DNA from 2 places in the Verrucosispora sp. TAA-831 genome. Region 2 is predicted to be linked to the other one. Evidence: riboswitches for the same ligand, from Rfam matches in the RefSeq annotation. Region 2 holds a riboswitch; the other holds the start of a gene.
The links. Region 2 has a riboswitch for ZMP and ZTP ahead of ACQVFL_RS11645 (glycine hydroxymethyltransferase). Riboswitches for the same ligand answer to the same signal wherever they lie in the genome.
Positions count from the first base shown of each region.

Region 1: it holds a riboswitch for ZMP and ZTP, as region 2 does, so the genes downstream of both, ACQVFL_RS15050 (bifunctional 5,10-methylenetetrahydrofolate dehydrogenase/5,10-methenyltetrahydrofolate cyclohydrolase) here and ACQVFL_RS11645 (glycine hydroxymethyltransferase) in region 2, are expected to answer to the same signal.

Region 1 is NZ_CP192240.1:3,315,854-3,322,954, forward strand. It holds gene gcvP (aminomethyl-transferring glycine dehydrogenase) at 1-219, shown strand, start outside; gene ACQVFL_RS15020 (DUF5999 family protein) at 342-542, opposite strand; gene ACQVFL_RS15025 (chorismate-binding protein) at 639-1,913, shown strand; gene def (peptide deformylase) at 1,924-2,430, shown strand; gene ACQVFL_RS15035 (GNAT family N-acetyltransferase) at 2,413-3,000, opposite strand; gene ACQVFL_RS15040 (sulfite exporter TauE/SafE family protein) at 3,201-3,980, opposite strand; gene ACQVFL_RS15045 (endonuclease/exonuclease/phosphatase family protein) at 4,156-4,935, shown strand; gene ACQVFL_RS15050 (bifunctional 5,10-methylenetetrahydrofolate dehydrogenase/5,10-methenyltetrahydrofolate cyclohydrolase) at 4,858-5,805, opposite strand; ZMP/ZTP riboswitch at 5,819-5,902, opposite strand; gene ACQVFL_RS15055 (FAD-dependent monooxygenase) at 5,960-7,021, opposite strand; gene ACQVFL_RS15060 (TetR/AcrR family transcriptional regulator) at 7,077-7,101, shown strand, end outside.
Region 2 is NZ_CP192240.1:2,560,755-2,567,855, reverse strand. It holds gene pdhA (pyruvate dehydrogenase (acetyl-transferring) E1 component subunit alpha) at 1-76, opposite strand, end outside; gene ACQVFL_RS11655 (Lrp/AsnC family transcriptional regulator) at 241-687, shown strand; gene ACQVFL_RS11650 (DNA polymerase domain-containing protein) at 695-1,666, opposite strand; ZMP/ZTP riboswitch at 1,775-1,864, shown strand; gene ACQVFL_RS11645 (glycine hydroxymethyltransferase) at 1,883-3,319, shown strand; gene ACQVFL_RS11640 (hypothetical protein) at 3,371-3,622, opposite strand; gene ACQVFL_RS11635 (hypothetical protein) at 3,745-4,005, opposite strand; gene ACQVFL_RS11630 (MmcQ/YjbR family DNA-binding protein) at 4,104-4,508, shown strand; gene ACQVFL_RS11625 (excalibur calcium-binding domain-containing protein) at 4,692-4,949, opposite strand; gene ACQVFL_RS11620 (glycine betaine ABC transporter substrate-binding protein) at 5,401-6,372, opposite strand; gene ACQVFL_RS11615 (GTP-binding protein) at 6,467-7,057, opposite strand; gene ACQVFL_RS11610 (DUF742 domain-containing protein) at 7,041-7,101, opposite strand, start outside.

The DNA.
Region 1 (7,101 bases), 760 kb from region 2:
TGGCCGGCCGGGGACAACCCCCTGTCCAACGCGCCGCACACGGCGGCGATGGTGGCCGGCGACGAGTGGCCGCACCCGTATCCGAGGTCGGTGGCCGGCTACCCGGGCGGCGTGGACCGGGCGGGGAAGTACTGGCCGCCGGTGCGTCGGGTCGACGGCGGCTACGGCGACCGGAACCTGGTCTGCTCGTGTCCGTCGCCGCAGGCGTACGAGAGCTGACGGCAGCCGCGCCGGGGCGGTCGGTGCCGCCCCGGCGTCGCGCTCGACCTGCTGGTGACGCTCCCCGGTGGGAGGACTAGCCTGGGTCGACGCGGGAACAGTCGTGACGGTTCGTGATCAGGTCAGGCGGCGAGGGCGTGTCGGGCGGGGCCGCGGTGCGGTGCGATGCTGCTGCCGTCGGGCAGCAGTTCGCCGGTGTCCTCGAAAACGATGACGCCGTTGCAGAGCAGACTCCAGCCCTGCTCACGGAAGCAGGCGATGACCTTGGCGGCTTCCCGGTCGGTGGCTTCGGCGGAGGGACAGGTGGGTTGGTGCTGGCACATCGGGTTCTCCGGACTGTGGGGGCACTGTGTCATGGTTCACATGACCAGTGACGCACAGTACCAAGCAAACGCACGGCGCATCGAGCAGAAGTGCGCGTGGTCCGTGGGAAATCCGCTGAACGGATGAGCCACAACCACCCAGACGTCGTGGAAGCGCTCCCACGGACGGTGGTCGATCCCTTACCGCTCGACCCGCCGGCCGCCCCCACACCCTGCCGCGGCCACCGCGTCGAACGCGCCCGCTGGCAGTGGCGCCCCACCGACGGCGGCGACCCCGCCACCGCCGTGCAGGACTTCCTCGCCGCCCACGGCCTGCCCCTGCACGACCTGGCCCGCCCCACCCGCCCCCACCACCGCGACGACCCCGTCTGCGGCGCCGCCCTGTACGTCTCCGCCGCCGCCGGCGCCCTACTCGCCGGCGGCGACCCCGGCGCCGCCAACCCCGCCGACCTACCCGAGGTCGCCGTCGTCGTCTACGGCCACACCGACACCCCCACCACCCCCACCCCCACCCCGACCGGGACGTGGTGGCGCGGCCCCTGGACCGAGAGCTGGACCCCCGCCGCCCACGCCGACGCCGTCCGCGCCGTCCGCACCGCCATCGGCCACGGCGACGTCTACCAGGTCAACGTCGTCGGCCACGCCGCCGCCCCCTACCGAGGCGACCCCCGACCCGCCCTGGCCCGCCTCGGCCGCCTCCCCGGCGCCCGCTACGGCGGCGTCCTGACCGGCAACGGCTGGGCCATCGGCTGCGCCAGCCCCGAAACCCTCGTCGAGGTCCGCGCCGGCACCCTCACCACCCGCCCCATCAAAGGCACCCGACCCGCCACCGCCGCCGGCCGCGCCGACCTGCTCACCTCCGCCAAGGAACGCGCCGAACACATCATGATCGTCGACCTGGAACGCAACGACCTGGCCCGCGTCGCCCGCACCGGCAGCGTCCGCGTCGACGACCTGTTCGCCGTACGCCGCTGGTGCGACCTGTGGCAGGCCGAATCGACCGTCCGCGCCGACGCCGCCGACGGACTCGGCCTCGCCGACCTGCTGCGCGCCGTCTGCCCCGGCGGCTCCGTCACCGGCGCCCCCAAACTCGCCGCCCTACACCACATCGCCGCCCTCGAACCCGTCGGCCGCGGCGCCGGCATGGGCGCCCTCGGCTGGGTCGGCCCCGACCACCTCGACCTCGGACTGACCATCCGCACCGCCGCCACCGACCGCCACCGCGTCCACGTCTGGGCCGGCGGCGGCATCACCTGGGACAGCGACCCGGACGCCGAAGTCGCCGAAGCCGCCGCCAAGACCGCCCCGGTTCGCGCCGCCCTCGACCCGACCCGCCCTGGCCGCCCCACCGCCGGCACCACCGACCGATAACCTTGCCGACATGACCATGCGGGACATTCGAATCATCGGCGACCCGGTGCTGCGCACCCCCAGCGAAGCCGTCACCAGCTTCGACGCCGACCTACGCGCCCTGGTCACCGACCTGATGGACACCCTGCTCGGCGCACCCGGCCGCGCCGGCGTCGCCGCACCCCAGATCGGCGTCAACGCCCAGGTGTTCGTCTACGACGCCGATGGCCACCGCGGCCACATGATCAACCCCACCCTCGAACTGTCCGACGAACTCGCCGACGACGACGAGGGCTGCCTGTCCATCCCCGGCCTGTACTTCCCGACCCCCCGCGCCCTGCACGCCACCGCACACGGCTACGACCAGCACGGCGAACCCCTCACCATCGCCGGCAGCGGCTTCCTCGCCCGCGCCCTGCAACACGAGACCGACCACCTCGCCGGCCGCCTCTACGTCGACACCCTGCGCGGCGACGTGCGCCGCCGAGCCCTGCGGGAGATCCGCGCCGGCCGCTTCACCTCACCCCGCCGCACCTGACCCGCCCGCCGCCACCCACTCGTCCCGGGTGATCGCGTACTCCACCTCACCGGCCTGCGCCCCCGGCAACGGATCCGACCACGACAGGTGGAACGCACGCACCTGACGCATCCCCACCGCCGCCATCGTCGCCCGCGACCCCACGTTGACCGCCATCGTCTCGGCGAAGATCCGCGACAACCCCAGGTCGACGAAACCGTGCCGGATCAACTCCCGGGCCCCCTCCGACGCCAGACCCCGCCGCCAGAACCGACGCGCCAACCGGTACCCCAACTCGGCCTGACCCACCACCGGCCCCTGATCGGCCCGCGACGGCGGCTCCAACAACCACCAGCCGACGAACTCGCCCTCGGTCGACCCGGCCCAGAACCCCAACCCCGGCGACCGCCGCGCCACCGCCAACCGCTCCCGGTGCAACCGCGCCACCTGCGCCGCCGACCGCACCGGCGCCAGGAACCGCATCACCTCCGCGTCGGCGTCCAACGCCATCTCGTGCGGCAGATGCACATCAGCCAACGGCACCAACACCAACCGCGCGGTACGCAGAACCACCTGGGACACACGCGTCATCATCCCGGCCAGCGGTCGCCGCCACCACCGTCGGCGACACCGCACCGACACGGCAACACCACCGAGTCCCCACCCCGAGACCACGACGTGTACGGCCAGAAGAACAACGGATCCCGCCCCAACAGACCCGCCAGGACGGCCCGGTCGTGTTCCACGCGCACCGACACCCGCCGATGATCACACGCGCCGCGGCACGCCGCTCACCCCGCCAGCCACTGGTCGTAACCCAACCTCGCCACCAACGCCACCACCACCAGCAACAGCACCGCCCGCACGAACCCCGCCCCCCGCCGCAACGCCATCCGCGCCCCCACCAGCGCCCCGACGATGTTGCACACCGCCATCGCGGCCCCCAACAACCACCACACGTGCCCGGTCACCGCGAACACCGCCAACGCCCCCGCGTTCGTCCCCGCGTTCACCACCTTCGCCATCGCCGACCCGTGCAGAAAATCCGCCCCCACCACCGCGGTGAACGCCACCACCAGGAACGTGCCGGTACCCGGCCCGATCAACCCGTCGTACAGGGCGATACCCACCCCCGCCACCAACACCGCCACCACGATCCGCCCCCGGGTACGCCGCCCCGGAAACGACGACACCCCCAACCTTGGCCGCAACACCACGAACACCGCCACCGACACCAACACCACCAACACCACCGGCCGGTACGCCGACGGCGGCACCGCACCCGCCAACGCCGCACCCACTCCCGCGAACAACACCGCCAGACCCGCCGCCGGCCCCGCCACCGCCCAATCCACCCGCGTACGCCGCGCATACGTCACCGCCGCCGCCGACGTGCCCGCGATCGCCGCCAACTTGTTCGTGCCCAACGCCGTCGCCGGCGGCACACCCGGCGCCGCCACCAACAACGCCGGCAACAACAACAACCCGCCGCCACCCACCACCGCGTCCACCCAACCGGCCAACACGGCAGCGGTCAGCAGCAGCGCGACCGTCGACGGATCCAGCTCCACGGCGGCATTCTTCCCACCCCGAGGCACCCCACGCCGCCGCCTGTGGCCAGCCTCACCGGCCCCGACGCCGCCGCAACCACACCCCGGCCGCACCCACCGCCACGAACACCACCATCGAACAGAACAACACCCGCAGCATCGGGCAACTGTCCCACGGCATCGATAAGGTGACACGGTGCGCCTGGCCACGTTCAACCTGCTGCACGGCCGATCCCTGAGCGACGGCCTGGTCGACCCGGCCCGCCTCGCCGCCGCCGTCACCGCCCTCGACGCCGACGTGCTCGCCCTCCAGGAAGTCGACCGCGACCAGTCCCGCAGCGGCAACCACGACCTCACCGCCATCGCCGCCCAGGCCCTCGGCGCCACCGAACACCGCTTCGCCGCCGCCGTCGTCGGCACCCCCGGCGAAGCGTTCCGCCCCCTGCGCCACGACGACGACGGCCACGGCGAACCCTGCTACGGCATCGGCCTCGTCTCCCGCCACCGGGTCACCGCCTGGCACATCACCCGCCTACGCCCGGCACCCCTACGGTCCCCGGTCTACGTACCCGGCCCCCGCGGCGGCCTCATCCTCCTGCACGACGAACCCCGCGTCGTCCTCGCCGCCGTCCTGGACACCCCGCACGGACCCCTCACCGTCGCCGCCACCCACCTGTCCTTCGTGCCCGGCTGGAACATCCGCCAACTCCGCCAGGCCGTCCGCGTCCTCCGCGCCCTGCCCGCCCCGCGCATCCTGCTCGGCGACCTCAACCTGCCCACCTGGGCCGCCCGCCTGGTGTCCCGCTGGCAACCCCTCGGCCGCCGCCCCACCTACCCCGCCGGGCAACCCCGCGTCCAACTCGACCACATCCTCGCCGACCGGCAGGACCTGCACCGGCTACCGCCCGTCACCGGCGTACGGACCCCGCTGGCCACCATCTCCGACCACCGGCCCCTGCTGGTCGACCTCGGCTGACCCCACCGCCGCCCGGGCCGCCCGCAGCGCGTTGCGGAACAGCATCGCCACCGTCACCGGACCCACCCCACCCACCCGCGGCGTGATCGCCCCCGCCACCCGCGCACACGACGGATCCACATCCGGCACCAACCGCCGCCCCGCATACCGCACCCCACCACCCACCACCACCGCACCCGGCCGCACATGCTCCGGCCGCACGATCCCCGGCACCCCCGCCGCCGCCACCAGGATCTCCGCCCGACGCGTATACCTCGGCCAGTCCGCCACCCCGGTGTGCACCACCGTCACCGCCGCGTTCGCCGTCGGCCGCTTCTGCGCCAACAACACCGCCAACGGCCGCCCCAACGTCGCACCACGCCCCAACACCACCACCTCCCGACCCGCCACCGGCACCCCGTGGAACGCCAACAACGCCTCCACACCCGCCGGCGTACACGGCACCGGACCCGGCAACCCCAGCGCCAACCGCCCCACGTTCACCGGATGCATCCCGTCCACGTCCTTGTCCGGGTCCAACACCTGCAACGCCCGGTCGAAGTCCAACCCCGCCGGCACCGGATGCTGCACCAACACCCCGTGCACACCCCGGTCCGCGCCCAACTCCGCCAGCACCGCATGCAGATCCGCCTGCGACGCCGACCCCGGCAACCGCACGTGCCGCGACGCGAAACCCAGCTCCGCCGCCTGCCGCTGCTTGATCCCGACGTACCGGGCGCTCGCCTCGTCGTCACCCACCAGCACCGTCGCCAACGCCGGAGTCACCCCCGCCGCCCGCACCGCCGCCACACCCTCGGCCACCTCGGCCAGAACACGCTCCGCCACCGGCACACCGGGCAACAACCGGGCCGTCGTCGACGTCGTAGACATGGCTCACCTCGACCGCGGAGGCCCAGGCGGACGACCCCCACGACGAGCTTCCCGATGGTCGATCCCATCCCCGGTGCCGCCAGTCGCGTCACCCGCAGCCTCGCACACCCGAGGCGGCCACCACCACCGTCCACTCCGGGGAACCACACGCTTGTCAGCCCGGGGGACCGAACGCCAACGCCACCCGCAACGCCACGTCCCGCACGCGGGTGAACCGCCGCACCTGCGCCAACCGGCCCGCCCGCACCGCCATCGCCGCCATCCGCTGCGTCGGCACCCGCCGGTGCCCGTCGTACCGGGCCAACGCCGACGACACGCCCGACTCCGCCGCCGACGCCTCCGCCAACGCCACCGCGTCGATCAACGCCTGGCAGGCGCCCTGCCCCAGATCCGGCGTCATCGCGTGCGCCGCGTCGCCCACCAACACCCACCGCCCCCGCACGTACGTCGGCAGCGGCGGCAGGTAGTGCACGTCGTGCTGCAACACCCCGGCCGCGTCGACGCGGTCCAGCACCGCCGGGACCGGATCGTGCCAGTCACCGAACCACCGCCGCAACGCCGCCAGATCACCCGCCGGCGGCCGGAAACCCTCCGGCGCGGCCACCGCCGCATACCAGTTGGCCACCCCGGGAGCCTGCGGCGTCACCCCGAACTTGCGCCCCGGACCCCACGTCTCCCCACCGGAGGCCACCTCCAACGGCACCGTGCCACGCCACGCCGTCACCCCCGAATAGCGCAGCGGAAACCGGTCACCGAACATCGCCGCCCGGGTCGCGCTGCGGATCCCGTCCGCGCCGACCACCACGTCGTACCCGTCACCCAGCTCCGCCGGACCCGCCACCGGCGCGCCGAAACGCACCGTGCCCGCCGGCAACGCCTCCGCCAACAGACCCAGCAACGCCGGCCGCGACAGCAGCAGCACCCCCTCACCGTGCCGCCGACGGATCCGCCCCACGTCCAACCGGGCGATCACCGTCCCGTCCGGGCGACGCATCGCCCCGTCCGGCTGCGCCCGCCCCCGTTCCCGCGCGAGCGCACCCACACCGAGGCGATCCAATGCCCGCAACGCCGACGGCCAGATCCCCAACCCGGTGCCCGTCTCGGGCAGCCCCGCCGCCCGCTCGAACACGGTCACCGTCCACCCGGCGCGCAGCAGTCCCACGGCCACCGCCAGCCCACCCACGCCGCCTCCGATGACGGCCGCTGATCCTCGCATCACCCGACCGTACTACAACTGTAGTTGCCTTCACTACTGCTGTAGTCTCACGCACGTGGACGCCCGCCAACAACGCCTCC
Region 2 (7,101 bases):
GGTCGGGCACGGTCGGGGTGGCCGACCGGCGCTTCCGCGGGGTTGCCCTGCGGGCCGCCTGAGGGGTGGTCGTCACGGCGGAACCTCCTGGACGTGTGGTGGACCTATGCTCCTGTGGTCGGATGATTGACTCAAGATGGCCGGTGAACGCGGGATGTATGGCACTGATGGGAGGCTCCGGTGAGCCAGGAGACCGCTGACGCACCGCCCCTGCGGGGTGGACCGGGACGAACGGCCCCGATGCTGGACGAGGTGGACCGGCGGATCCTGGACGAACTGACCCGGGACGGGCGGATCTCCGTCCGGACGCTCGCCGAGCGGGTGCACGTGTCGCGCACCAACGCGTACGCGCGGATGGAGCGGCTGCTGCGCGACGGGGTGGTCACCGGGTTCGCCGCCCGGGTCGCGCCGGAGCCCGCCGGGCTGGGCACCTCGGCGTACATCGCCCTGACCATCCAGCAGAACACCTGGCGGGAGGTGTCGGCGGAGCTGGCCCGGGTGCGTTACGTCGAGCACGTGGCGCTGCTCAGCGGCGAACACGACGTGCTCGCCCTGGTCCGGGCACCGGACAACGCCACGCTGCGGGACGTGGTGCTGGACCGGGTCCAGCGCATCGCCGGGGTGCTGTCCACCCGGAGCTGGCTGGTCTTCGAGGAGTACGACGGGGTCCGCAGCCCGTGGGCCTGACCGCCGCTCAGCGCTCCGGCGGCGCGGCCAGCCCCTCCCGGTCGGCCAGCTCCAGCAGCGGGTCCAGCGAGAACCGTGGCCCGTCCAGACCGGCGTGCGGGTCGCCCCGCTCGGCGAACCGGGCCGGCACGGTGGTCACGTCGAAGTCCTCCGGCCGTACGTCGTCCAGCTCGGCCCAGTCGAGCGGCGCGGAGACCAGCGCCGCGGGCGTCGGCCGGATCGAGTACGCCGAGGTCATCGTGTGGTCCCGGGCCATCTGGTTGTAGTCGACGAAGACCGGCCGGTCCCGCTGGTCCCGCCACCAGGTGGTGGTGACCAGGTCCGGCCGGCGCCGCCGCATCTCGCCGCCGAGCGCCAGCACCGCCCGCCGGCAGTCGCCGAAGCTCCACCGGGGCTCGATCGGGACGTACACGTGCAGGCCACGCCCGCCGGTGGTCTTCGGGTAGCCGGTCAGGCCCAGCTCGTCGAGGAAGCCGCGCACCTCGTGCGCCACCGGGACGACCTGGTCGAAGTCCACCCCGGGCATCGGGTCGAGGTCGATCCGGAGCTGGTCCGGCCGCTCCACGTCGGCCCGGGTCACCGGCCACGGGTGGAACCGCAGGGTGCCCAGGTTGACCGCCCAGATCACCACCGCCAACTCCCCCGGCGCGACCTCGTCGGCGCTGCGCCCGCTGGGGAAGGTGATGTGCGCGGTGCCCACCCAGTCGGGCGCGCCCGCCGGCACCCGCTTCTGATAGAAGGCGTCGCCCCGGTTGTCCTGCCGGGTGGCGACCGTCGCCCCCTCGAACACCCCGCGCGGCCACCGTTCCAGCATCGTCGGCCGGTCCCGGAGCGCGCGCAGGATGCCGTCGCCGACGGCGAGGAAGTAGCGCACCACGTCGAGCTTGGTCAGCCCACGCTCCGGGAAGTACGGCTTGTCCGGGCTGGAGACGCGGACCACCCGCCGCCCCACCTGGATCTCCTCGGCCGCGGTCGCCACCTGCCGAGCGTACGACGCAGGACGGCCGGCGCGGGGGCGAGCGCGCGGGCCGGTCGGGGCGGGTCCGACCCGGTGTGCGCGAGGCCGGACAGCCCACCCGCTAGGATCGGCGGGGGCCGTGACTGGCGCGTCGAGATGGAGCACCATCGGGAAGCGGCCCCGTCATGAGGACGCACGCCGAGCGCCTGGGCCTTCCGCACGTCACCTGGAGGTCGCATGCCGCCGAACGCCGAATCCGCCGCCTTCCGCAGCGCGCTGGAGGTCATCCGCGCCGTCGAGCCCCGGGTGGCCGACGCCATCGGCGCGGAGCTGGCCGACCAGCGCGAGTCGCTCAAGCTGATCGCCAGCGAGAACTACGCCTCGCCGGCCACCCTGCTGGCGATGGGCAACTGGTTCAGCGACAAGTACGCCGAGGGCACGGTCGGGCGTCGGTTCTACGCCGGCTGCCAGAACGTCGACACGGTCGAGGCCCTCGCCGCCGAGCACGCCCGGGAGCTGTTCGGGGCGACGCACGCGTACGTGCAGCCGCACTCGGGCATCGACGCGAACCTGGTGGCGTTCTGGGCGATCCTGGCCGACCGGGTGGAGTCCCCCGCGTTGGCGCGGGCCCAGGCCCGGCACGTCAACGACCTCACCGAGCAGGACTGGTTCGCGCTCCGCCGGGAGCTGGGCGACCAGCGGATGCTCGGCATGTCGCTGGACGCGGGCGGTCACCTCACCCACGGCTTCCGGCCCAACATCTCCGGCAAGATGTTCGACCAGCGCAGCTACGGCACCGACCCGGCCACCGGCCTGATCGACTACGACAGGGTCGCCGAGGCGGCCCGCGAGTTCCGGCCGCTGGTGCTCGTCGCCGGCTACTCGGCGTACCCGCGCAAGGTGAACTTCCGGATCATGCGGGAGATCGCCGACTCGGTCGGCGCCACCTTCATGGTGGACATGGCCCACTTCGCCGGTCTGGTCGCCGGCAAGGTGTTCACCGGCGACTTCGACCCGGTGCCGCACGCGCACATCGTCACCACCACCACGCACAAGTCGCTGCGCGGCCCGCGCGGCGGCATGGTGCTCTGCGGCCCGGAGCTGGCCGACCAGGTGGACCGGGGCTGCCCGATGGTGCTCGGCGGGCCGCTGCCGCACGTGATGGCCGCCAAGGCGGTCGCGCTGGCCGAGGCGCGCCGTCCCGACTTCGCCGACTACGCCCAGCGGATCGTCGACAACGCCCAGGCGCTGGCCGACGGGCTGCTGCGCCGGGGCGCCACGCTGGTCACCGGCGGCACCGACAACCACCTGGTGCTCATCGACGTCACCGGGTACGGGCTGACCGGTCGGCAGGCCGAGCAGGCGCTGCTGGACTCGGGCATCGTGACCAACCGCAACGCGGTGCCGCAGGACCGCAACGGCGCCTGGTACACCTCCGGCATCCGGATCGGTACGCCCGCCCTGACCACCCGTGGGCTGGGCACGGCAGAGATGGACGGCACCGCCGAGCTGATCCACACGGTGCTCAGCCAGACCAGCGCCGGGGCGAACGCGGACGGCACCGCCTCCAAGGCCAAATACGTGCTGGATCCCGCGCTGGCGGACAAGGTCAGCCGGCAGGCCGGCGAACTGCTCGCCGGATTCCCGCTGTACCCGAACGTCGACCTCGGCTGACGACGGACGCGCGCCGGGCCGGTGTCCGGCTCGGCGCGCACCGTACGGGGATCAGGAGTAGTCGAACGTCCAGAGGAACCACTGGGCGCTCTGCGGGGCGTAGCTCTGCTCGCAGTACCACCAGTCCCATCGGCCCTCGGCGGCGCCGGTGAAGCCGTACGAGCGGCAGAAGTCGTAGCTGTAGTAGACCCCGCGCAGCGTCCCGCCGGGCGGATCCGCCTGGGCCGGTGCCGCCCCGACCACCAGAGCGGCGCCGATCGTGGCGAGCGCCGCCACCGGCGCCAGCATCCTGCGTTTGCGCATGAATACCCCCTGCAACAGACCGGTCGACGCGCACGCATCGACATCTGTCGACAAGCGTGACGACGCCCGGGACGCGCCGTCAACGCGTTCCCGGGCGATGGTCGACCGACGATGGGGTGAACTCAGTTCAGGGGACGCTTGAGGTGATATCGGTGCACCTCGGTGCTGCCCTGGACGTTGTTGACGTCCTCGGCGGCGGTGACCAGTTCCCAACCTTCCCGGCCGTACCGGTTGAGGTGCGCCACGGCGGTGTCGCCGTACGCGGTGATGTCCTTCCGGGATCCGTCCGGGCCGTACCAGACGAACGAGACGTGGAAATTGCGGCCCTGTCCCTGGTAACGGCGAACCAGCAGGGCATACTCCCAGGCAACCATGCCGCCCATTATGACCGTCCACGCAGGAGCACGGTACGGCTAAGGTCACCGTTCGCTTTCCGACGAACGCGGTGTGTCGCCGTCGCGCCGGGGCGTATGGTCGGACGGTGGCCAGTTGGGATGACGTACGCCGGATCGCGTTGAGCCTGCCGGAGACCGGCGAACGCCCCTCCTACGACGGGTTGCCCGCCTGGACCGTCCGGGACAAGTCCTTCGTGTGGGAGCGCCCGCTGCGCCGCTCCGACCTCGACGCGCTCGGCCCGGCCGCGCCGGACGGCCCGATCCTCGGCGTACGCGTCGCCGACCTGGGCGTCAAGGAGGCGCTGCTCGCCGACGACCCGGCCGTCTACCTCACCACGCCGCACCTCGACGGCTACCCGGCGGTGCTGGTGCGGTTGGACCGGATCGACGAGGCCGAGCTGACCGAGATCGTCACGGAGGCGTGGTTCGCGCGCGCGCCGAAGCGGCTCGCCACCGCCCACCGCACCGCGACGGCGCCACCCGGAGCCTGACGCCACACCACCCGGACCGCGCCCACCCGCCTGCCACCCCCACCCGCCTCGCCGATCATGGAGTTGTGGTTGGCGGAATGCCCCCTTCACGGCTATCGCGAAGGCCACAACTCCATGATCGGCAACGTGACAGACCGGCATCACGGGTGGTGAGCCTGGAGTGTCCCGAGCGGCGGCAAGCAGTTATCGCTTCTCGCAGGCAACGCCGTCCTTGTCCCGGTCGAGTTTCGTGTTCGCGTTGTAGATCGCCGTCGAAACCTTGAAGTTCGTGACCGGCTTCGTCCTGCCGCGCACCTTGTCCCGTGCGCCCTTCTTGCCGACGCCGTGCCGGTACTTCTTGTTCAGTGCGGTGCAGTTCTTGAACTTCGTGGGGGCAGCCTGCGCGGGCGACACCACGGCCACTGCGCCCCCGGCCAGCGCCAAGGTGAGGACGAGTGCCATCCGGACCAGTCCGGGAACCAATCCATCCTCCATATCGGATAGTGGGTGGAGAAGGCACGCTACCGCCACATGATTCGGCATAGCGCCCTCCACCCGACTCGTCCGGCAGGGCTTACGGCGATTCTTCCCTCACCATCCAGGCAGCACCTTCGACGCAACGCCACCCAAGATCTGACAGCACGGATGACACTGAGCTGGTCACGGGCACAGGTGCCCCGACGGCCGCGGGAGAGGACCCGCTCATCGCAAGATCGCGCTCGATCCGGGATCGAGTGGTCGTCGCCGCGCTCGGATACCACTCGATCCTGGATCGAGCGGGAAATCGTGGTGGAGGCGGCAGCATGGGTGGCCGACCGGGGGGTAGGTCTCGTCGTCGGCGGTGTGGCCCGGTAGCGGGCCACACCACCGTGTTCCGTCCGGCCGTCGTTCGGGGACGCGCCGGGTCACCGAGTCAGTCGGCGGGCAGCCAGTCCTGCCAGACGTCCGGGTTGGCGTCGAGCCACTTCTTCGCCGCCTCGTCGTGGGACAGCTCGTCGACCGTGAGGTAGCGCGCCACCTCGTTCTGGTGGGCGTTGGTCCACTGGAAGTTCTTGACCAGTTCGGCGGCCGGGTTGCCGGACTCGGCGAACTCCCGGTTGGCGATCTTGTCGAGGTCGTAGGGCTGGTAGTCGCAGGCCACCTTCTCCGGGTCCACGTCGCAGCCCGGCGTGTAGGGCGGCAGTTTGACGTGTACCAGGTCCACCTCGGCGAGGAACCACTGTGGCGCGTAGAAGTAGCCGATCGCCGGCCGCCGGTTGCGCTCCGCCTCCCGGAACGCCTCGATGAGCTTGTCCTCGCTGCCCACGGTGGTGACCGTGTAGTTCAGCTTCAGGTTGCGGATCAACGCCCGGTCGTTGGTCTCGTACGAGGGGTCGCCGTTGAGCAGGACACCCCGGCCACCGGAGGTCGGCGTGCGGAACAGGTACGCGTAGTCGTTGAGGTTCCGCCAGTTGGTGATGGTGGGGTGCTGCTCGACCAGCCACGGCGTGACGTACCAGCCGACGACGCCCCGGTTGCCGGTCATGCCGTGCTCGACGGCCTTGCGTTCCTCGTCGATGTACTTCTTCTTCAGGCTCTCGCGGCCCCAGTTCTCCAGGATGACGTCGGTGGTGCCGGCGGCGACCTCCTCCCACGCCTCCTCCGCGGTGAGGTCCTTGACCTCCACGGTGCAGTTGAGCCGGTTCTTGGCCAGGTAGCCGATCACCGCGAGGTTCGCCTCGTAGCCGATCCACGGCAGGTTGGCCAGCGTCAGCGTGCCGCACTCCGTCCGCTCCGGCGGCCCCGGCGGCGCGACCCGGGGCTGGATGTCGGCCGCGCAGCCGGTCAGTGCCAGTGCGGCCACGCAGGCGAGGGCCGCCGCCCTGGTCCACCCTGATCTCTGCATCGCTGCCTCTTCTCCTCGTCGTCGTTGCGCCCGGCCACGGGGCCGGAGGGGTGCGGCCGTCCGCTGGGCCGGAGGGGTGCTGAACGTCCGCTGGTCAGCGGCCGGCGCCGGTCCGCGCGAGGCGTTGCGCCAGCACCACCTCGGTGAGCGCGACGAGGACCTGCTTGACCGACTCCCGCTGGCGCGCGTCGCACTCGACCAGCACCACGTCGTCGGCGACGCCGAGGGCCTCGCGCACCTCGGCCAGCGCGAAGCGGCGGGTGGCCTCGAACGTGTTGACGGCCAGCAGGAACGGGATGTGATGGTCCTCGAAGTAGTCGATGGCCGGGAAGCAGTCCTCGATCCGCCGGGTGTCGATCAGCACGACCGCGCCCAGCGCGCCGTCCACCAGGTCGTCCCAGAGGAAGGCGAACCGGTCCTGTCCGGGCGTGCCGAACAGGTACATCAGCAGGGACTCGTCGAGACTGATCCGGCCGAAGTCCAGGGCCACGGTGGTGGTGGTCTTGCCGGACACCACCGAGGTGTCGTCGACCCCCACCGAGACCTCGGTCAGGTCGGCCTCGGTGACGAGCGGCTCGATCTCCGACACCGCGCCGACGAAGGTGGTCTTGCCGACGCCGAACCCCCCGCTCACCACGATCTTGACGGCGGTGGGTGTGGGCGGCTGGCTAGAGAGCGCGGACACGGTCCCTGATCCTCTCGATCATGGCGACGGAGAGCTCGCCCTGT